Regions from separate parts of the Bradyrhizobium sp. 604_D8_N2_3 genome, predicted to be linked through region 4. Evidence: predicted binding sites of a transcription regulator. Region 4 holds the regulator's gene; each other region holds the start of a gene.

Region 1 (5,567 bases), 860 kb from region 4:
GGCGTTTCGCTTCTCCGGCAAGTCGTTCTTCCAGTGACACGGTCTGCGTGAAACGACGGCGCTGCTTCATGACACAACCTCGTCTTTACGGGTCCTAACCGCAGGGTTTGAGTTCCAGCGAACTTAATATGCAGACGGGCCACCTTCAGTTCCAAAGTGAACTTTTCAAATCAAGCCACGGTGAATTTCAAACCAGGCCACCGCGCTCGGAAACAAGCCAGCACCAAATCCGGGTGCTGTCCTAATTAGGACAGCGGGGCTGTCAGATTGCGACATCAATAAAAACGCCGCCCGCTTAAATGTCGCGCGGGCGGCGGCTTTCCAGCCCCGGAGAGGTGGATGCAAAACCCCGGTGATGATGAGTGTGCACAACCTGTGCCAAGGTTTTATGTCACGTTGCGGGACGCCGCAGCGGGGATCGGGCCACCACCTACCGCGAACTTCTGAGAATCAGTATTGTCTCGAAGAAAGAACGTCGTGGGGGCAGTACTTGTTACGGGATTGCCGAAGGACTATTCGCCTGTCTAGCCAGATTACCGGCCTTTGACGCGAGCTTTCGGCTGATTGCGAAGACGACGTCTTCAAGTGAAAGAGGCCGCCACTGAGGCGGCGTTATCATTGCTTGCTGAAAATCCTGGAATTGAAAATGGCCGTGACTTCGAGAACACGGCCAGTTCTGTTACGAACTTCCACCGCGAAATGCTGGCCCGTTGAACCTTCCATGACCGCATCGCGGGCGGCATCGACAAGTGCGCCGAGCGCCATATCGTGTGCCGCCTCGGCGTCCAGCAGTTCGACGCCATCTTTGTCCTGCGAGAAGATGCCATCCGACCTGAGGTCGAAAAAATACTGAGCCATCGATGCTCAGCTTACTTAGGTGCCTGCAAACCCGAGGAATTGACCCACTCTTCGAGGTGACATGCGGTGTCAGCCTGACGGGCTTTCCTCAGCATCTCATCCTTCTGAACGCCGGGCGAAAGCTCTGCCGCCCGGGTGCGGATATCGTCAGCGAAGACCCGCAGCCTGTCCTGAAGAGATACGGATTGTCTGATGCGTTGCCGTCTTTGCAAGGCGCTGCTCCCTGTTCGAGGGGGCGGGAGCGCTGTGATGGAGCGTTCTCGTCACCGATGGTAGCCACGATCCGGGCGGTGATGGTGAAAGTGTGCGCTCGGATCAGGGGATTAGCGAGTCCTCAATTTGTCCCGCCATTCGGAACTTTTACGAATTAGGACACTGCCGAATTCAACTTGGGACACAACGGCTCAAATGCGGACAGCACGCTCCGCCGCAACTTAGCGCCATGTTATTGAGCTGGGCGTGTCGCTAAAGCAGAAAGAACGGGCGCGGCATGGATCCGGCGGCCAGCATCTTCAAGATGATCTATCGGGATCAACCAGTCAGTACGGAGGGGGCTTCCTTGGCGGAAGGAAGACTTCACGAAACGAAAGAGGCCGCCAACCGAGGCGGCCTCACGAGACCCGGCCCATCGCCAACGCGCGCATTGTACGATGGACCGTTCCGGGTGGATGGCGCGAGAGTGTCGCGCCACAGACCGGAATCTCAATCCCGATGTTGGAGAGTCGTTCCCGTCAGGCCGCCCACTGAGGCGGCCTGACTTCATCCGCCTACAAAGCGGGTTTGCGTGACCAGAAATACGAAGCCGATTCCGGTCACGGCGAGGAAGGTGCAAAAATACCGGATGCGATACATGCCGAACCAACCCGGGCGTGCCGCCATGGTTCAGGAGGTCGGCGAGCTCTCCGCCCATCTGGTGGTCTAGGCCGAGGTTGGACGGAGAGCCGCGCGCCGGACCCCCGTCGCATGACAATGCTAGGAACGTGCCATGACAGTCGTGTGAAACTGTCGGCGCCGCTCAGTGGAGATCAGGCCACAAATGAAATGAAAACGCCGCCCGCTTGAAATGAAGCGCAGGCGGCGGCGTTCCAGCCCCGAGAGGGATTAGCAAAATCCCGGATATTGATCAGTCCGAATGGATGACGAGAAGGTTCAACGGCACAACGCGACCAAGCTCAAATGGATGCGTGGCGGCGCTGCGTCGAACTGGGCATTGAAATCCCCCAGCCCAATAGATACGGGCAGGAGACGAGATCGTTTCACACGCGCAGAGGCGGATTAGGGCACTTCTTTTCCGTGGTTCTATGAATGGCGAGCTTGCGCGTTTTTCCCGGAGGGATTGTCGGCTGACAGCGTGGCTGACTTGGAAGGCTACATCGAAATCCTTTTGCGAAAGCTTCGCCGGGAAGCTGGCAAAGAAGCCGCCAACTGAGGCGGCCTTAACCGGTCTTCCGTTCGAGCATCGCCATTTCAACTTGGTCGGCCAGGACTGTGAGATGACTTGCGAGGCGGTCGAATAGTTCGCGCTTAGCGGCGTCGGTCGCGGATGAGAGCGCACTCCGCCGCGTCCTTCCGCAGCTTCTCAAGTTGAACCAGATGATCTTGCATGGCCCGCTGGCCCGCTGTTTCGAGAACCAGCGGAGTCAACGCGACGGGCTTACTTCGGCGGCTGCAAGCCGGATGATTTCAACCATTCCTCAATGCGGGCGGCGACATCGGATTCGTGGGCCTTCTTCAAAAGAGCCTCTTGCTCTGGGGCCGCCTGCAATTGTTCTGCCTTTTCTCGCGCTAGTCTGGCTTCCTTGATGAGCCGCTCTCCAAGCACTCTATCCGGTTTGAATCGGAAGCGCTTCATGACTTCCTCCTGTCACAAAGTTCGCTCTGCTTAAAACTTTCAAGGGGCACAGAAGTTCTACGGAACTCTACACCTCATGTTCGCTTAGCGGAACACATTCGTTTGCGGTCCGTTCTTCAAATCCAAATCGGGCCACCGCGAAAATCAAACTAGGCCACCGCGCTCGGAAACCAGGCCAGCATCCGGGTACTGCCGAAATAGGCCACTCGGGATTGCAAAGTAGGCCACTGGTAGGAACTAAGGGATTGCCCGCCCTGTTGCATGTTGTTCCTCCCTCTAAAGGAACAGCCTTATGGCCGACGACAACAATAAAAATCCAAATGAGAAGCAGCCCGGCGAGAATCCGGACGGCAAGTACCATTTCAATCCTGGGAACATGGCCGGGAAGAAGCCCGGGGATCCGGAGCAGACTGCCGAAAACCGTGGCGAGCAGCCGCACGAGGACAAAGAAAAACCCGCCGGTTAGATGCCGGCCACTCGCAGATGCGAAGTAGGGCCACTATAGGACCGCACCGGACGGCGGCTTTATGGCCGGCCACTCACCGAAGAAAAATGGGAATGGATTGTTTATCCCAGGATCGGGCAAGGAGATCGCTTCGCAGGAATGGCTCCCACTAGAGCGGCCTCAAAGGGAGCGCGGGCCTACATCGATGAGAAGCTGGATGGAAAAGAGGCCGCCAACTGAGGCGGCCTCAAATCATCAGGATCAGCCAGACGATTAGGCCAGCGTTCACGGTGCCTACGGTGACAATACCTGTCTGAATAAGTCGCTCGGTCATGGTGTCACCCCCCGATTGAGAGGGAACCCTGCGCTCAATCGGAACGAGCGTCTATGCAGATTGTGCCAGAACCGGGAAATTTCGGTAATATATGACGGCGTGTTCCGCCCGTGAATACACCTTATGGTTGGCCCAGAACAAAACAGGCCACGTGTCATTTCAAACCAGGCCAATGTCGCCGGAAACAGGCCAGTACCAAAATCCGCGAAAGAACATATTGCGAACTTGGAACAAATAGGGTACATTACTTTTATCGCCGGCCCGCCCCGCCAATCGTTTGTCCCTCTAGCGAATCCTCGCCATAAGGAGCACGACCCAATGTCCAACACTGCCCTGCGTATCGTCGAAGGATCTTCCATGGACAAGAGTAAAGCTCTGGCCGCCGCGCTCTCCCAGATCGAGCGCCAGTTCGGCAAGGGCTCGGTGATGAAGCTCGGCAAGAACGACCGGTCGATGGATGTCGAGGCGGTGTCCTCGGGTTCCCTCGGGCTCGACATTGCGCTCGGGATCGGTGGTCTGCCGAAGGGGCGCGTCGTGGAAATCTACGGGCCGGAATCCTCGGGCAAGACCACGCTGGCGCTGCACACGGTGGCGGAAGCGCAGAAGAAGGGCGGAATCTGCGCCTTCATCGACGCCGAGCACGCGCTCGACCCGGTCTATGCGCGCAAGCTGGGCGTCAACATCGACGAGCTCCTGATTTCGCAGCCGGACACGGGCGAGCAGGCGCTGGAGATCTGCGACACACTGGTGCGCTCGGGTGCGGTGGACGTGCTGGTGGTCGATTCGGTCGCGGCTCTGGTGCCGAAGGCCGAGCTCGAGGGCGAGATGGGCGACGCGCTGCCGGGTCTCCAGGCCCGTCTGATGAGCCAGGCGCTGCGCAAGCTGACGGCCTCCATCAACAAATCCAACACCATGGTGATCTTCATCAACCAGATCCGCATGAAGATCGGTGTGATGTACGGCTCGCCGGAAACCACGACCGGCGGCAACGCGCTGAAATTCTATGCCTCCGTCCGTCTCGACATCCGCCGCATCGGCGCGATCAAGGAGCGCGACGAAGTGGTCGGCAACACCACGCGCGTCAAGGTGGTGAAGAACAAGCTGGCGCCGCCCTTCAAGCAGGTCGAATTCGACATCATGTACGGCGAGGGCGTCTCCAAGATGGGCGAGATCCTCGATCTCGGCGTCAAGGCCGGCATCGTCGAAAAGTCCGGCGCCTGGTTCTCCTACGACAGCCAGCGCCTCGGCCAGGGCCGCGAGAACTCGAAAGCGTTTTTGAAGGCCAACCCTGACATCACCGCCAAGATCGAGACCTCGATTCGCCAGAACTCCGGCCTGATTGCCGAGCAGATTCTTGCCGGCACCCCCGAGCGCGACGCCGACGGCGAGGAGCCGGCGGACGAGTAAGACCTAACGCGAAAAATTATCGCGAGGAGCGGGCGCTGAAGACGTTGAGTTGCCGACGTCGTCAGTGCCCGTTTCGTTTTGGGGGCGTTCGCGATGAAACGCGTGATCCTGACCAGTTCGTCCGGCGTGGGTCTCACCTACGCAAATCGTGCCGACATGGTCGTCCCGTTTATCTTTCGCTTCGTTTCGGGGCCACTGCCTACCTCGCATCACCTCGAGCAATACCTGACGGGAGGCTATGTCAGAGGCGATCCAGAGGTGCGTTGGTCCGATCTTGTTGGCCGGTTGCCTCAGACCGGTCTAGCGCACAAGGAGACAGGCCTGATTTGGTTTTGCGAGACCTATGGCGTCGATCTCATCGAGCTGTGGTTCGACCCTGAGCCCAATAGTCAGTTGCAACTGATCTGGATCCTCGATTATTTGCGGTCCCATCCATCGATCACCGATCGTCTGAGATTGCGACGTGTCAATTTCGATCTGCGCGGAGCGGACGGCACAGAGCTTCGCGATCGTATGGTGCGGGAATTGGAGGTCGCGGACTGCGACTTCGAGATCGCCAACATGGCCTGGGAAGCCTACCGGGCGCCAACGCCGGAGCTCTGTTTCGGATTGCTCGGCAGGGATTTCCCCAGGCTGCCCTTCCTGAAGCCTGCGATGGAACAATTGCTGGC
Region 2 (5,567 bases), 2.8 Mb from region 4:
CGCTGGCGCAATCGATCGTGCGCCTCACCCGCGCCGACGAGGTCAAGGCTTACGTCAACGCCGTCGAGGGGCGCATCAACGCGCTGGCGCGCGTGCACACGATCCTGTCGCTGTCGAGCTGGCAGGGCGCCGAACTCTCAAGGCTGATCGACGAGGAGCTCGCGCCCTACTCGCTCGGCGGCCAGATCAAGCTGGCCGGTCCGGAAGTTCAGCTGGCGCCGGCGACAGCGCAGACGCTGGCGCTGGCGCTGCATGAGCTTTTCACCAACTCGGCGAAATATGGCGCGCTCTCGACGCGGTCTGGGCGGCTTGCGATCGGCTGGCAGGTCGAGGACGACCACCTCACACTGACCTGGGACGAAACCGGCGGTCCGCTGGTGAGGACGCCGAAATCCCGTGGCTTCGGCACGCGGAGCCTGCTTGCCAGTGTGGAATCGCAACTCGGCGGACAGGCGGAATTCAACTGGCGTGCCGAAGGCCTGTTGTGCCGCCTTGAGGTGCCGCTGACGCGGAAGACCGTAGCGCCGCCGGCCGCGAGCAAGTTCGACGTGGCTCCGTCCGAACCCCTTCAGCGGGCCTCAGGCTAGCGCGTTTGCGAGCGAAGTGGGCTCCGGTTCGCGCGTAAAGATAGGAATCTGGAGCTTCGGCCCTGATTCACTCAGAACCGATCATGATCTAGCGCGTCGCGGCGACCCTCATGCTCTGCATCGCCTGCGGTTCGTCAGCGACACGTCCTTCCAGCCAGGCTTCCGTTTGCGAAAGCTCGCGCAGCGCCCGCGCGTAACGGCGGGCTGCGCTCCGCTCGGCGCCGCGCGGCAGCCTGCGCGCCTTGCGCAGCATGTCCGCAGCCGCGTTGCGATAGGCCAGCGAGCGATAGAGAAAGACGACCTTACCCATATCGAATGTTCCCGTGTTGATGGCATTCATCCTCGCAAGACCGCCATGAACGTCGGATGAAGCGGGGAATGACAAAATCGTCATGACAATGGAACCCGCAATCGTCGCATGCGTTTTATGCCACACCGCGAGGCGGTTCCATGCGCGGGAAAAAGTCGCCGAGCCTCATCTCTCCGACCGGCGTCATCAAGCTGATGACGCATGCGATGATGGGCGCAGCCCTCGGCCTTGTCTTCTGTCTCGCCCTCGTCCTGTTCAATCCGGCCGTCGCAAATTTGTTGAACCACGGCGGACATTCGGCCGGCATGGTCTTCATCATCACACTGGTGACGACGTTCGCGATCGGCGCAACGCTCACGGGCCTCGTGTTCATCCTCGCCGAGGACAAGGAATTTTGAAGCGCGCGTGACGCGCACCGGGCGATTTCGTTCGGAACTCCTGCAGCAAATGGCGGTTGGCTGCCTGCGTCAATTCAACTCAGGGAGTTCCCGCGCATGAAAACCACCAAGCTCGCTCTTACCGTGATGTTGGCAACCGGCCTCGCCGCCGCTCCGTTCGCCGTGCAGGCCAAGTCGCATAAGGCCAAGCATGGATCCGCTATGTCCTCGTCGCAGACCACGGGTGCCAACACCAAGTCCTCCAAGGGCGCTGATCCCTCCGGTCAAGGTGGTTCTGGCCCCGGCTCCGACCAAGGCGGCACCATGACGAACAACAAGGGCGGCATGAGCAACACCAAGTGAGCTCCGGCCGACAATCAAAGGCCTCGCGGCGACGCGGGGCCTTTCGCTTTGGAGCTGGAGTTTGGAGCTAGATTGGGAATCCTTCCAGCGTCGCATCGCTAAAGCGGCCGTCCCGTGGCATTCGCCTTCACGAGATGCTCCAGCCGTGCACGTTTGCGTGCGATCAGGAGCTGCGCTGCGGCATCGTCGAGACCCTCGCGCTGCAATTGCCGGATGGCGGAGCCGAGTTCGAGAATTTCGGCGCGCAGTTTTAGAATCCGGTACGTGTCCGGGTCTTCTTCCACCGCACGCTCCCAAAATTCTCAGCGGCGCGCGATCACGCGCAGCGGACTACCGGATGTCGTTGCAGGACGAAGGCGGACCCGCTCGCGGACGTCAGGCAAGACATCGCCGCCACCGGCCGCCTTCCATTCGCCGATCAGCAGGTTGATTTTCCGGCGCAGATCCATCTGCGCCAGGGCCTTTTCTGTGCAGTCGCGGTCGCGATCGACGAGGTCGCGCACAGACACCTCGATGTCGGCCATCTCGAGCCTCAAGGCGCTGATTTTGCGTCGAATTTCATTAATTCTGTTGTCCATGGCTTGTTAGAACAAAATAAGAACATATAGTCAAGTGACGATTTGAGAACGGAGAGGCCAGATGCAGGTTCAGGGTAAATACGACGCCAGGGTTTTCCTCACGGAGCAGATGACGAGAGCGCAGGGGCTGAGGCTGAAGCGTCTGAGCGAGGAAGCCTATCAGCCCACTCAATACGATCGGGCTCTGTCCTCCACTGAGGCTGCGCGCCGCATTCGAGCGCTGGAAGACGAGATCGAGTTGGCGAACTCCTTCTGAGGAACGCGGCCAGCGCATTTGGAACGTAGGGTCAGTGATGCGGTTCTTTCCCGGGCCAAGGGAGAGAGTTGATGGCACGCAAGGCAAAGAAACGCCGCTACTCACGCAGCGCCAGCAGTGATGTCGAGCGCGAGATGCGCGGTTATAAGAAGGGCACCGCGAAAAGCGGCCCCGGCGGTCGTGGCGGACGCGTGAAGAGTCGCAAGCAGGCGATCGCAATCGGCCTGTCGGAAGCGCGCGCGAAGGGCAAGAAAGTCCCGAAGAAGGCGTCGAAGCGGAAAACGTCCAAGAAGAAGACAGCCAAGAAGACGGCCAGGAAGACGACCAAGACAACGAAGAAGACCTCGAAGCGCAAATCCAGCAAGCGGTAACGCCCACCCGCGTCAGATCATGCTGCCCGGCATGAAGCAGCGGATCGAAATCCCGAACGCAGTCTTCACCGGCCATACCATGGTGTGGCCAGCCCGGTTTGGCTCGGTGATGACGGCCTCATCAGGCACATCCACCCACTGCCCGTCGAGCCGCACGCGATAGTGCCCATCGTGCGATTCCCAATCGGGGTCGGATACAGCAAAGCCATCTGCATCCGAGCAGCAGGGCCCAAGATGGCTGCGCAAGCTGTCGAACCAGGGTTTCAGGGGCGAGTTGGCGTAGCGGCCATCGTCGCGCCCCAGGGCGCTTCCGGTCGTCAGGACAAGCGGCGCCACAAGCAGCGCACACCTCAGCGAGAGCTTCAATCGATCCATGTCGGCACCGATCAAATGCGAACCACCGGTTCCACAAGAAGGCCGGGCGTTCGAAGTTCCACTCCTGCAATTCGCCTGGGCGTCTTCATTGACGCCAAAGCCCAACACGTGATTCCGAACTGTGACGAGCGAACGCGGCTTTTTCGGACGAACCCGTCATCAACGCTGCCGTTAACGAGAATGTTATCGGCACCTGTGGGAATCTTCCAGACGCGCACGAAAAAGGCGGCCCGCAGGCCGCCTTTTGAGTTTGCCGCGGGAAGCGCGAGGCTTAGGCCAGCGGCACCGCGACGAACCGCGTCGCTTCCTGGCTCTTCACCTGCAACAGCACGCTGTTCTTGCCGGACGATTTGGCCTGCGCCAGCTCGGAGCGGACGTCACCGACATTGGCAACGGCCTTGCCACCGACATTGAGAATGACGTCGCCGGTCTGGATGCCGCGCTGCGCGGCGGGTCCCTGCGGATCGACCTCGGTCACGACCACGCCCTTTTGGCCCGCGCCCTGGACGTCGCCTGCCGGCGCCAGGCTGAGACCGAGGCGCGGCGTGCCGGTGTTCGGCTGCGCCTTGCCCTCGCCGGCCTTGGCCTGCCGCTCGTTCGGCAACTCGCCGAGGGCGAGTGTCACCGTCTTGCTCGCGCCTTTGTGGAAGACGTCGAGCTTCACGGACGTGCCCGGCGCCAGGGTGGCAATGGTGCGGGCGAGATCGCGGGAGTCCTTGATCGCGGTACCGTTGACGGCGGTGATGACGTCGCCCGCCTCGATGCCGGCCTTCGCCGCGGGGCTGCCGTCCTGCGGATTGTCCACGATCGCGCCGCGCGCCTCCTTGAGGCCGAGGCTGTCGGCGATCTCGGCGCTCACCGGTTGCACCTGCACACCGAGCCAGCCGCGGGTGACCGAGCCCTTGTCCTTCAGCTGCGCGACGACGAGCTTCGCGGTCGAAGCCGGAATGTCGAAGCCGATACCGACCGAACCGCCGGAGGGTGAGAAGATCGCGGTGTTCACGCCGATCACGTTGCCGTTCATGTCGAAGGCCGGACCGCCGGAATTACCCTTGTTGATCGGCGCGTCGATCTGGATGAAGTCGTCATAGGGACCGTTGCCGATGTCGCGACCATTGGCCGAGACGATGCCGGCGGTCACGGTGCCACCGAGGCCGAAGGGGTTGCCGACCGCGACCACCCAGTCGCCGATGCGCGGCTTCTGGTCGGAGAATTTGACGAACGGAAAGTCCCTCTTGCCATCGACCTTGATCAGCGCGAGATCGGTCTTCGGATCGGTGCCTACCACCTTCGCGGTGTAGCTCGTGCCGTCATCCATGGTCACCTGTACCGACTCGGCGTGATCGACGACGTGGTTGTTGGTCACGGCATAGCCGTCGGCGGAGATGAAGAAGCCGGAACCCTCGCCCGTGATCATCTGGTGGCGCTGGCGCGGCATGCCGTTCATGCCACCCGGGCCGCGGAAGCCGAACTGCCGCGAAAACTGGTCGAACGGCGAATCCTCGTCCGAATCCATCCGGTTCTGTTGCAGCATCGCGCTCTTGTCATTGTCCTGGTCGATCCTGACCCGCACCGAGATGACGGCGGGTTTGACCTTGCTGACGAGATCGCCGAAGCCCGGCGGCGTCGCGGCGGCTTCCGCCGACTGGGCCGGCCCGATGAAGGAATTCAGACCGAACTGCGAAGAGGCGGGAGAGGCAGCGAGCACGGCCACGCCAAGCGCGGCCACGGTGCCCAGCAGCGCAAGCCGGCGCGGCTTCAAGATCTTGCGGGACGTGGTGGTGTCGGAATTGACGTGATCGTTCATGTCGAAATGTCCATGTTGGGTAAGTCGCCTTGCAACCAACATGGACATCGTCACCTTACGGCGTCCCGTCCGTCCGATTAAATCTTGGCAAAGGTGCCGCGAAAATCAGGGCTGCACATTTGATGCGGCTCAACGCAGGCCCCGTGCGCCGTGATAGACTGCGGCCACTGGATGATGTCCACCGGAGGCGCGCCATGTACAAAGACATTCTCGTCCACATCCCGACCGAGCGCCCGATGAGCGCGGTGATCGACGGCTCGATCTCGCTCGCGGCGAGACTCAACGCACACGTCGACGCGGTCGCCGTCGGGTACGTCGCGAGCAGCACTGCCTATGTCCTGGATGGCGGTGCCGCCGTAGCGGCGGTGTTCGAGATGGAGCGCGAGCGCGCGGTGGAGCGTGCCGAGGCCGCGTTGGCGATATTTCGGAGCGAAGCCACGAACGCCGGCATCTCCTGCACCTGCCACCCGCTCGGCGCAATCCCCGCGGACGCAGCCGGCTCGCTCGGCGAGATGGCGCGGCTCCACGATCTCAGCATCGTGC
Region 3 (5,567 bases), 3.0 Mb from region 4:
CATGCGCCGCTTTCAGCAGTGCCGCGCCCTTGCCGACGGCGAAGGCCAGAACCGCATCGACCTCGCCGCGCGTGGCGCAGTTCCAGGCGAGCGTGATGCCGCGGAAGGTCGCGGGCCTCGGATTGTCCGGCAACTTGGCATCGGCCGCGAGCTTATCCCAGTGAAACAGGGCCAGCACCGGACCACCGGTATCATAGAAGGCGACGGCCTCGCCGGTCCCCTTCAGCCGACGCGAGAAGCCGAGCGCGTCATAGAAGGCGATGCTGGCGCGAATGTCGCTCACACCCAGTGTGATGACGGTGAGCCGCGGCACCGGCGCGGCAAGTTCCTGGCTCATGCTACGCCTCTTTCGCTTCCCGGTCAGAACAGGCTGAGCTGATCGCCGTTCCGCTTCGGCCTCGCAAAGTGATCCGTCGTCAGCTTGGAGCGCCGCTTGTTCAGCCCAAGCCTGTCGCAGGCGATCTCGAAGCGGCGGCCGATGGTCCAGGCCATCGGTCCGGTGCCCTTCATCCGCTCACCCCATTTCGCGTCGTAATCGCGGCCGCCGCGCATGTCGCGGATCAGGGTGAAGACGTGGCGGTAGCGGTCCGGATAGTTGGCCATCAGCCATTCGCGGAAGAGATCACGCACCTCCAGCGGCAGCCGCAGCAGCACATAGGAGGCTTCCTTGACGCCGGCATGGGCGGCGGCATCGAGAATGCGCTCGATCTCGGAATCGTTCAGCGCGGGGATCACGGGCGCGACCATCACGGTGGTCGGAATGCCGGCCTCCGAGAGCTGCTTCAGCGCCTCCAGCCGCTTCGGCGGCGTCGCCGCGCGCGGCTCCATGGTCCGCGCGAGTTTTGGATCGAGCGAGGTGACCGAGATCGCGACCTTGGCGAGGTTGCGCTTGGCCATCCGCGCGAGAATGTCGATGTCGCGCACGACCAGCGCCGACTTGGTGACGATGCCGACCGGATGGCCGGCGCGCTCCAGCACTTCGAGAATGCCGCGCATGATCTTACGCTCGCGCTCGATCGGCTGATACGGATCGGTATTGGTCCCGATCGCGATCATCCGCGGCTCGTAGCCGGTCGCGGCCAGCTCCTTCTCGAGCAGCGAAGGCGCCTCGGGCTTGGCAAACAGCTTTGACTCGAAGTCGAGCCCCGGCGACAGGCCGAGATAGGCGTGCGTCGGCCGCGCGAAGCAATAGACACAGCCGTGCTCGCAGCCGCGATAGGGATTGATCGAGCGGTCGAAGCCGATATCGGGGGATTCGTTGCGGGTGATCACCTTGCGCGAGGTGTCGACGCCAACGGTGGTCTTGAACGGCGGCAGCTCCTCCAGGCTCTGCCAGCCATCGTCGAAGGCGACGCGGGCCTCGGCCTCGAAGCGGCCGCTGGCATTGGACTGGGCGCCCCGCCCTCGCCTGCGCTGTTTGTCGATGGCGACCGCCAGTTCGGGAAAATCAGAGTCCGCACCCGCCGGCTCGGAGGGCGCCGTGACCGGCGGGTGCTTGAGAGCATGAGAGGATGCTGGACTCATGAAGCCAAGATAGCACGCCAAAGGAACAAATCAAGAACACAAACAAAAAACTGAAAAACAACCCCATGCACAGTAGCCGCCCAAATTTCGGGCGCGGTCCTTTGACCTCACGCAACACACCGGTCGCGGCGATCCTGTTCGATGCCGGACAGGGATCAATCGCACCGGAACAAAGTTGGTGACGATCGCTGGGTGAAAGTCAGCAGGAACATGACAAATCAACGACAATCGGCCTCAGGGAGCAGCGAGCTCGATCTGCTCGATCGCTATTGGCGCGCCGCGAACTACCTCTCCGTCGGGCAAATCTATCTGCTCGACAATCCGCTGCTGCGCGAGCCGTTGCGGCCGGAGCACATCAAGCCGCGCTTGCTCGGACATTGGGGCACGACGCCCGGTTTGAACTTCATCTACGCCCATCTCAACCGCGTCATCCGCGCGCTCGATGTCAGCGTGCTCTATATCTGCGGTCCCGGCCACGGCGGCCCGGGCATGGTGGCCAACACCTATCTCGAAGGCAGCTACAGCGAGATCTATCCTGACGTCGCGCGCGATACGGACGGATTGCGAAAACTTTTCAGGCAGTTCTCCTTCCCCGGCGGCATTCCGAGCCACGCGGCGCCGGAAACGCCGGGCTCGATCCACGAAGGCGGCGAGCTCGGCTACGCGCTGGTGCATGCCTATGGCGCCGCATTCGACAATCCCGACCTGATCGTCGCCTGCGTCGTCGGCGATGGCGAGGCGGAAACCGGCCCGCTCGCGGCGTCCTGGCACTCAAACAAGTTCCTGAATCCCGCCCATGACGGCGCCGTGCTGCCGATCCTGCACCTCAACGGTTACAAGATCGCGAACCCGTCCGTGCTCGGACGGATGCGCGACGCGGAGATCCGCGACCTGTTCCGCGGGTTCGGCCACGAGCCGCTGTTCGTCGAGGGCGACGATCCCGAATTGATGCACCAGGCCATGGCGGATGCGCTCGACGTCGCGCTCGCCAGCATCCGCTCGATCCAGCAGCATGCCCGCGACGGCCGCAAGAGCGTCGAGCGGCCGCGCTGGCCGATGATCGTGCTGCGCAGCCCGAAGGGCTGGACCGGCCCGAAGGAGGTCGACGGCAAGAAGGTCGAGGGCTTTTGGCGCGCACATCAGGTTCCCGTTGCGGGCTGTCGCGAGAACCCGGCGCATCTGAAAATCCTCGAAGACTGGATGCGCAGCTACGAGCCCGAGAAGCTGTTCGACGGCAGCGGCGCGCTTATTCCCGAGCTCCAGGCTCTGGCGCCCGAAGGTAACAGGCGCATGGGCGCCAATCCGCACGCCAATGGCGGCCTGTTGAAGAAGGAGTTGAAGCTGCCGGACTTCCGCAGTTTTGCGTTGGACGTGCCGCAGCCCGGCGGCGTCACCGGCGAAGCGACGCGTGAGCTCGGCAAATTTTTGCGCGACGTCATCCGCCTCAACGCCGAGGCGCGCAACTTCCGCATCATGGGTCCGGACGAGACCGCGTCAAACCGGCTCGACGCCGTGTTCGAGGCGACCGAACGGGTCTGGATGGAGCCGACGGAGCCTTACGACGTGCATCTCGCCCAAGACGGCCGCGTGATGGAGGTTTTGAGCGAGCATCTCTGCCAGGGCTGGCTCGAGGGTTATCTGCTCACCGGCCGCCACGGCTTGTTCTCCTGCTACGAGGCCTTCATCCACATCGTCGATTCCATGTTCAACCAGCACGCCAAATGGCTGAAGGTGACGCGGCATCTGCCCTGGCGGCGACCGATCGCCTCGCTGAACTATCTCCTGACCTCGCATGTCTGGCGGCAGGACCATAACGGCTTCAGCCATCAGGATCCCGGCTTCGTCGATCTCGTCGCCAACAAGAAGGCCGACATCGTCCGCATCTACTTCCCGCCCGATGCCAACACGCTGTTGTGGATCGCCGATCACTGCCTGCGCACCTATGACCGCATCAACGTGATCGTTGCCGGCAAGCAGCCAGCCCCGCAATGGCTATCGATGCAGGACGCCGCCACGCATTGCGATGCCGGCATCGGCATCTGGACCTGGGCCGGCACGGAGGATGCGGATGGCGAGCCCGACGTCGTGATGGCCTGCGCCGGCGACGTGCCGACACTGGAGACGCTCGCCGCCGTCGATCTGCTGCGCAAGGCGCTGCCCGACCTGAAGATCCGCGTCGTCAACGTCGTCGACCTCATGACGCTGCAGCCGAAAGACCAGCACCCGCACGGCCTGTCCGACCGCGATTTCGACAGCCTGTTCACATCAGACAAGCCCGTGGTCTTCGCCTATCACGGCTATCCCTATCTCATCCACCGTCTCACCTATAACCGCACCAACCATGCCGGAATGCATGTGCGCGGCTTTGCCGAGGAAGGCACCACGACGACGCCGTTCGACATGGTCGTGCTCAACGGGCTCGACCGCTATCACCTCGCGATCGAGGCGATCGCGCGCGTGCCGGGTCTGGCGACCAGGGCCGCGCAGGTGCAACAGCAGTTCCGCGACAAACTGATCGAACATTCGCACTATGTGCGCGAACACGGCGAGGACATGCCTGAAATCCGCGACTGGGTCTGGCCGGGCAAGACGGGTTGACGTCATGACGGTGTCGGTCCTCGTCCTCAACTCGGGCTCGTCGAGCATCAAGTTCGGCCTGTTCGACATCGCGGCGGCCGAGCCTGCCCTGCTCTGCAAGGGCCTGCTCGACGAGCAAGAGGCGAAGCCGCGGCTCGTGGTGAAAAGCCCCGCGGGCGGAGACCTTTTCGAGACGCAGAGGGAAGCATCCGATGCGGACAGCGGCCATCTGTTCGCGGACGTGCTCGGCTTCATCGAGGAGCGTTTTGCCGACCACCGCCTGCGCGCCGTCGGTCACCGCATCGTTCATGGCGGGCCGGATTATTCGGGCCCGGTTGAGCTGACTGACGACGTCTACGCAAAGCTGGACGCACTGACGCCACTGGCGCCGCTGCACCAGCCGCGCTGCCTTGAACCTGTCGGCATCATCAGCACGATCCGGCCTGAACTGACGCAGATCGCCTGTTTCGATACGGCCTTCCATCACAGCATGGCTCCACCCGCGAGCCGCTTCGCCATCCCGCGGCGCTATGAAGAGCGCGGTATCCGGCGCTACGGCTTTCACGGCCTCTCGTTCGAATATGTCGCGGGGCGCCTCGCGAAAATCGCGCCGCAGTTCATTGCCAAGCGCACCATCATCGCGCATCTCGGCAATGGCGCCAGCCTGTGCGCCTTGCGCGATGGCCGCAGCGTCGACACCACGATGGGGCTGACGCCGCTCGATGGCCTCGTGATGGGCACCCGGAGCGGCACGATCGATCCCGGCGTGCTGCTCTATCTGCAACAGCACGAGAGGATGCCGGTCGAGGATGTCCAGCACCTGCTCTATCACGAGTCAGGCCTGCTCGGCGTCTCCGGCATCTCTGCCGACATGCGCACGCTGCTGGCGAGCCGTGAGGCGGCGGCGCGGCAGGCGGTCGAGCTCTTCACCTTCCGTGCGGCGCAGCAGGTCGCGGTGATGGCGACCACGCTGGGCGGGCTGGACTGTCTGGTCTTCACCGGCGGCATCGGCGAGCATGCGAAGGAAATCCGCACCGCGATTGGTGAGCGGCTCGGGTGGCTCGGCGTGCATATTGACGCGGGTGCGAATGACGCGGCACGCGAGCGGATCAGCAGCAGTGGCAGCACCGTCAATGTGTTCGTCATTCCGACGAATGAGGAGCTGACGATCGCTCGGCATTGCGCGGCTGTGCTGCGAGTGAAATGAAAGCCCGGTCGACCGCTGCATCTTTCCCTTCTCCCCCGTGGGAGAATTTCAGCGGGCCATGACTTCTCGGGCCATGACTTGTCGGGCCATGACTTGTCGCAGCGCTGCTGCGCCACTGTCGAAATGACCATGGTGCGCAAAGCAAACGATTTCGCCAGCGCTTCGAGCACCATGGGCCAACTACGTCGCTCCGCTCAGTACGGAGAGTACCCGCCCGGGCAAACATAGTTTCCGTAAGCGTCATAGCCGCAGCCGCTGC
Region 4 (5,567 bases):
CGGACGTCAGTCCGTACAAGCAGCCGGGGGGCTGACCGATGCTGGCCGTGGCTCTCGTCCTTCTCGTCCTCGCCATGGCCATCCTCGTACCGGTCTGTCTCGCCTTCTGGATCATGCCGCGGCGGACTTGATGCTCACCCTTCATCGCAGAGCGGATGACGCAGGATAAATCATCCTGCGCGGCCACTGTTTTGCCTCTGCGCCTGCACTCGGCTAGAACTCTCGCCGCCGATTTGCCCGAACGGGCCCAGCAGGAGTTTTCACCCGTGGCCCTGATGCCGGTTTCCGACGCGCTCGCTGCGGTGCTGGCGGGCGCAGAGCCGCTGCCTGAAGAGATGATCGCGCTCGACGCGGCCTTCCACCGCGTGCTGGCGCGCGACGTCGCGGCGCGGCGCACGCAGCCGCCGCAGGCGATGTCGGCAATGGACGGCTATGCGGTGCGCGCGGTCGATGCGGCGCAGATCGACTCCCAGCTCACCCTGATCGGCGAGGTCGCGGCGGGCCGACCGTTTGCGGGATCGGTCGGCGCCGGCGAGGCCGTGCGTATCTTCACCGGCGGTGTCGTTCCCGATGGCGCTGATGCGGTCGTGATCCAGGAGGACACGATCGCGGACGGCAAGCGCATCACCATCAAGGAAGCCGCCGTAACGGGGCGGCACATCCGCCCCGCCGGCGTCGACTTCTCGGAAGGCGACGTGCTGCTGCGCAAAGGGGCCCGGCTCACCGAGCGCGACCTCGCGCTCGCCGCCGGCATGAATTACCCGCAACTGCCGGTCCGGCGACGCCCGAAGGTCGCGATCCTCGCCACCGGCGACGAGCTGGTGATTCCGGGTACGACGCCGGGTCACGGCCAGATCGTCTATTCCAACGGTTATGCCCTGCACGCGCTCGCCCGCAGCGAGGGCGCCGATACCATCGACCTCGGGGTTGCCGCCGACACGCTGGAGGCCACCACGGCCGGCATCGGCCGCGCGCGGGAGAGCGGCGCGGACATCCTGATCACGACCGGCGGCGCGTCGGTCGGGGACCACGATCTGGTCCAGCAGGCGCTGAGGGACGAAGGTATCTCGATGGCGTTCTGGAAGATCGCGATGCGGCCGGGCAAGCCGATGATGAACGGGCGGCTCGGCGCGATGCGTGTGATCGGCCTGCCCGGCAATCCCGTGTCATCTTACGTTTGCGGCTTCCTGTTCATGGTGCCGTTGATTCGCGCGCTTTCGGGCCGTTCGATGATTCATCACCGCCGCGAACGCGCGGTGCTCGGCCGCGATGTCGGCGCCAATGACCAGCGCGAGGATTACCTGCGCGCACGCCTCGAGCTGCGCGACGACGGCACGCTCGTCGCCCTTCCGGTCAATCACCAGGATTCCTCGCTGCTTGCGAATCTTGCTGCGGCACAGGCACTTCTCGTGCGCGCGCCATTCGCGCCGAAGGCCGAAGCCGGCACGCCTTGCGAGGTCTTGCGGCTGCCCGTGTGATCGCTTCGTTCGCGTGCGTTCCGCGAACTTTGTCGCGTTCACGGTAAATTAAGCAGTTGCGGAACATGTATCGAACATATAGTGTCCGTTCATGATTTGTTTCGAGAATGTAGCGGCTTACTGCTGAATTCAGCGTCTCGGAATCGAACGACATCAACCGGGGGATTTTGGTCGAGATGTTAACGCGCAAACAATACGAGCTCCTGCGGTTCATCAGCGAACGGCTGAAGGAAAGCGGCGTGCCGCCCTCCTTCGATGAGATGAAGGACGCGCTCGACCTGCGCTCGAAATCAGGCATCCATCGCCTGATCACCGCGCTCGAGGAGCGCGGCTTCATCCGGCGCCTGCCCAACCGGGCCCGCGCCATCGAGGTGATCAAGCTGCCCGAGCTTCAGGCCGCCGCCGGCAGCCGCCGCGGCTTCACACCGAGCGTCATCGAAGGCAATCTCGGCAAGGTCCGCACGACTTCGAGCCCGCCGGCGGACGAGGGCGAGCGCCCCGTCGCGGTCCCCGTGATGGGCCGCATCGCGGCCGGCACGCCGATCGAGGCCTTGCAGACCCGCAGCCACACCATCAGCGTACCGCCTGACATGCTCGGCTCGGGCGAACATTACGCGCTCGAAGTGCGCGGCGATTCCATGGTCGAGGCCGGCATTCTCGACGGCGACATGGCGCTGATCCAGCGCAACGAGAGCGCCGATACCGGCGATATCGTGGTGGCGCTGATCGACGACGAGGAGGCGACGCTCAAGCGCTTCCGCCGCCGCGGCGCCTCGATCGCGCTCGAGCCCGCCAACGCCGCCTATGAGGTCCGCATCCTCCCGCCCAACCGGGTGAAGATCCAGGGCAAGCTGATCGGGCTGTACCGGAAGTATTGATACCGGACGTGCCGGTATCGGTTATTGGGCGCCCCGCGCTCTTTCGATCGGCATCGCTGATCCGAGATTGGAGCGGACGATTGTCCGCTTCCGCTGGATAGTCTTTCTGGTTTCGCGCAGATTATCCGGCCCCTCCTCCGACGGTAAATCCTCGGCACGCCGCACGAAGCAGCCCTGCTTCGCGGCCTTCAGGTTCGAGGAGAAGTCATGCGCCGGATCGTTCCGAGCAAAATTGCTGTGGCGCTGATCGCAGCATCAGCGTCGCAAGCCTTGGCCGTGCAAGCCTTGGCCGTGCAAGCCTTGGCCGCGCAATCGCGGCCCCGTGTCCGCAAGGACACCGCCGTAAGCGAGCAAGTCCGCAAGGCCGTCGACCAACCGTCGCGGCCGGGCTGGCAATATTCCGGCTGGTCGGCGCCTGCGGGGCGCTGACACGCGCCCGCAGAATGCAAAGGGGCGGGCTTTGTTCCTGGTGGATTCGGGAAAGTTAATGTGATTGCGGCCTGCGGCGGCGAGCCGTAGATTTGCCTACAACCCGGCAGAACGTTTGGTATTTCCACTCTGATAGAGGCCTGCGCCTCGATTAAGAGACGTGGGTCGCTATCCCTGCATGAGGAGCACCCGATGTGTGACTACAGCCTGCATGCCGTCGCGTCGCGTCCCGCCGAAGTCGGCGAGACGATCGTCACGACAACCTTCCGCGGCACCTCGACGCGCGGCTTTGCCTCCGCGGCCGATCCGACCGTCGCGGTCTGCCTGCTCCCGGGGACGGAGCTCGCCTTCGCCGACAACGTCCGCTACGACAATCGCTGGATCTGGACGCGCACCGTCAATTCGCGCGTCGGCAAGTTCGGCAAGATCGATCCGCACATTCCCGATCGCCATCATGATGCGATCGAATTCCCCGACGGCAAATCCGTGCTGGTGACGCAGCTGGTCGAAGGCCAGCGTGCGACCGTGCTGCAGCTACCGGTGACCCAGCCGCTCGGCGAGCGCGAGCACAAGCCGCAGACCATCACCGACAGCCGGACAACCATCACCCGCCTGCCGATCGGCTGATGCAGCCATTCCCGGCCGGCAGGTCGGGCCAGGATTGAAATCGCCATCGCCGGCCGAGGCCGGCGAGATGGTGTCGTTTGTGTCCCGCGAAACTCCATCGGGCGGACCAAGCCGTGGCGTCTCCACCGCACGAAGTTTGCGCTGTCCTGCCTGAATTTTGAACGTCCGTTCCGCAGCCAAATGGCCGATGCTTGGTGCGGCTTGAGACGGCGGGCACGTTCGATGAAGACCTTCATTCGCGTCGTTGAACTCTGGGTGCCTGACCGCACGCGCATGCGGCTGGAATTCGGCGGCGGCCTCTACGGCGAAGGGTTGTCCGCGTTTAGGGACGTGAGCGAGGGTCTGCATTTCGGATATGACGAGGGGCTTCCCGGCAAGGCCTGGACCAGCGGCCACCCCGTGATCCTCACCAGATTCACCGATTCCTATTTCAGGCGGACCGATCAGGCCATCGCCGCCGGGCTGACCTGCGGCGTTGCGGTGCCGGTGTTTTCAGGCGAATTCCTGCAAGCCGTCATGGTGCTGTTCTGCGGCGACGATGAGGCCCATGTCGGCGCGATCGAGCTCTGGCACAACGATGCCGAAACCTCCCACGAGATGGCGCTCGTCGACGGCTATTACGGCACCGCCGACATGTTCGAATTCAACTCCCGCCATACCAGATTTCCGCGCGGCTTCGGCCTGCCCGGCCGCATCTGGAAAGCCGGCCTGCCGCTGATCATCAAGGATCTGCACGATGCCAGGAGTTTTCTGCGCTGGGAGGACGCCGCCAAGGTCGGAATCAATCTCGGCGTCGGCGTTCCCTACCGGACCGGCACCGATCAGACCTGGGTGCTGACATTCCTCTCCGCGCAGGCGACGCCAATCGCGCGACGCTTCGAGATCTGGGTCCCGGACGAGGCCCGTTCGGCGCTGGTCTTCCGCGCCGGCGATTGCAGCGGGCAGACCGACCTCGCCGCGCTTTATGCGGCGAAATCCATCGCCAAAGGCGAAGGCAGCATCGGCGGGGCCTGGGCCACCGGCATGCCCGCGCTCAACGACGATCTCGCGCGTGACGGCTCGGTCGCGGCCTTGCAGGCCTGCGCCTCTGGACTGAGCCAGATGGTCGTCCTGCCGGTGATCGGCAACGCCAGGCTCGACGCCGTGCTGGCCTGGTATCTGTAACCCGTCCGCTCAATCCTCGGCCTGCAGGTCGGCTTCCGATGGCGTCGCGTCGCGGTTGCGGGGAGCCGCCGCCTGCGGCGCAAGGCTCGCGCCGAAATCCGCCTCGCCGGCGGCCGCCGGCGACCACGGACGGTCTGCCCCCCTTGCCTTCGCCGCCTGAACCGCGAAGCCGTCGCCGCTTCGCGTCAGCGCCAGCGCGCCCTGCCTTGCGAGACGCTGACGGTCGACAACCATCGCTGCGCAATCCGGCGGCGCCGGCCGCGCCGTCACCACCAGCGCGGCCCGGCTGCAATCGTCAGCCAGTGAATCGATGCGCAAGGCCAGCGCGACCAGGCGCCCGTCGGCGAGCGGCGTCACGCAGCCGGCCTCGTCGCACGACACCCCGGCGGCCAGTGAGGCACTGCCGGCATCGCGCGGATCGGCGTCGGCGGCGAGCCATTCCTTCAGAAGAAAACTGTCCTTGCTCGACCTGATGAGATGCAGGTGCCCATCCCTGCCCCGCACAGCGACGCTCTGGCCGTCACCGGCGATCAGGACATCGGGCTGCCGCGCGCACAGTCCCCAGAGGATCGCGGCCAACAGCACCACCGCGCCGGCCCAGCGCAACGGCGTGCGCAACAAGCCCATCACGATGATTCCCAAGCTTGCAACGATCAGCGGTGCGATGCCGAAAGCCGAGATGCGGCCGACCGCGCCCGGCAAAGCGGCCACCCAGCGCGACACCGCAACCATCCAGTCGATGCCGATCCCCATCAGCCACCAGAACGGACCATCAAGTCCGAACGGCGCTGCAATCAAACCCAACAGGCCCGCGGGCATCACCAGGGCCGAGACCACCGGCATCGCCCCGAGGTTGGCGAGCACGCCGAACGGGGTGACGCGGTGAAAATGGAAGGCGGCATAGGGCGTGGTCGCGAGCCCCGCGATCAGCGAGGCCAGGAACAGCATCGCGATCTCGCGTCCGCCCCACATTGCAATCCGCGCGGTCGCG

The links. Region 4 encodes LexA, which represses DNA repair genes until DNA is damaged. Its sites were predicted from a motif close to TGTTCNNNNTGTGTTCNG; they were not measured.
Region 1: a site for LexA is predicted at 3,698-3,715, ahead of recA (recombinase RecA). Genes of this name have one in related genera too.
Region 2: a site for LexA is predicted at 2,223-2,240, ahead of AB7245_RS11100 (DUF3072 domain-containing protein). Genes of this name have one in related genera too.
Region 3: a site for LexA is predicted at 1,546-1,563, ahead of AB7245_RS10455 (PA0069 family radical SAM protein). Genes of this name have one in related genera too.

The regions. Positions count from the first base shown of each region.
Region 1 covers NZ_JBPWPM010000001.1:6,069,059-6,074,625, reverse strand. Annotated here, with positions in the region: gene AB7245_RS29210 (DUF6894 family protein) at 616-858, opposite strand; gene AB7245_RS29205 (hypothetical protein) at 2,513-2,710, opposite strand; gene AB7245_RS29200 (hypothetical protein) at 3,003-3,176, shown strand; gene recA (recombinase RecA) at 3,808-4,896, shown strand; gene AB7245_RS29190 (hypothetical protein) at 4,990-5,567, shown strand, end outside.
Region 2 covers NZ_JBPWPM010000001.1:2,362,761-2,368,327, reverse strand. Annotated here, with positions in the region: gene AB7245_RS11130 (HWE histidine kinase domain-containing protein) at 1-587, shown strand, start outside; gene AB7245_RS11125 (hypothetical protein) at 676-897, opposite strand; gene AB7245_RS11120 (hypothetical protein) at 1,038-1,295, shown strand; gene AB7245_RS11115 (hypothetical protein) at 1,392-1,637, shown strand; gene AB7245_RS11110 (hypothetical protein) at 1,736-1,921, opposite strand; gene AB7245_RS11105 (hypothetical protein) at 1,940-2,161, opposite strand; gene AB7245_RS11100 (DUF3072 domain-containing protein) at 2,277-2,471, shown strand; gene AB7245_RS11095 (DUF6496 domain-containing protein) at 2,543-2,842, shown strand; gene AB7245_RS11090 (hypothetical protein) at 2,855-3,217, opposite strand; gene AB7245_RS11085 (Do family serine endopeptidase) at 3,489-5,024, opposite strand; gene AB7245_RS11080 (universal stress protein) at 5,219-5,567, shown strand, end outside.
Region 3 covers NZ_JBPWPM010000001.1:2,238,251-2,243,817, reverse strand. Annotated here, with positions in the region: gene AB7245_RS10460 (VOC family protein) at 1-337, opposite strand, end outside; gene AB7245_RS10455 (PA0069 family radical SAM protein) at 361-1,524, opposite strand; gene AB7245_RS10450 (phosphoketolase family protein) at 1,735-4,122, shown strand; gene AB7245_RS10445 (acetate/propionate family kinase) at 4,127-5,308, shown strand; gene AB7245_RS10440 (hypothetical protein) at 5,503-5,567, opposite strand, start outside.
Region 4 covers NZ_JBPWPM010000001.1:5,212,365-5,217,931, forward strand. Annotated here, with positions in the region: gene AB7245_RS24785 (hypothetical protein) at 1-35, shown strand, start outside; gene AB7245_RS24790 (molybdopterin molybdotransferase MoeA) at 267-1,478, shown strand; gene lexA (transcriptional repressor LexA) at 1,655-2,356, shown strand; gene AB7245_RS24800 (hypothetical protein) at 2,564-2,785, shown strand; gene AB7245_RS24805 (hypothetical protein) at 2,978-3,412, shown strand; gene AB7245_RS24810 (GAF domain-containing protein) at 3,635-4,576, shown strand; gene AB7245_RS24815 (ComEC/Rec2 family competence protein) at 4,586-5,567, opposite strand, start outside.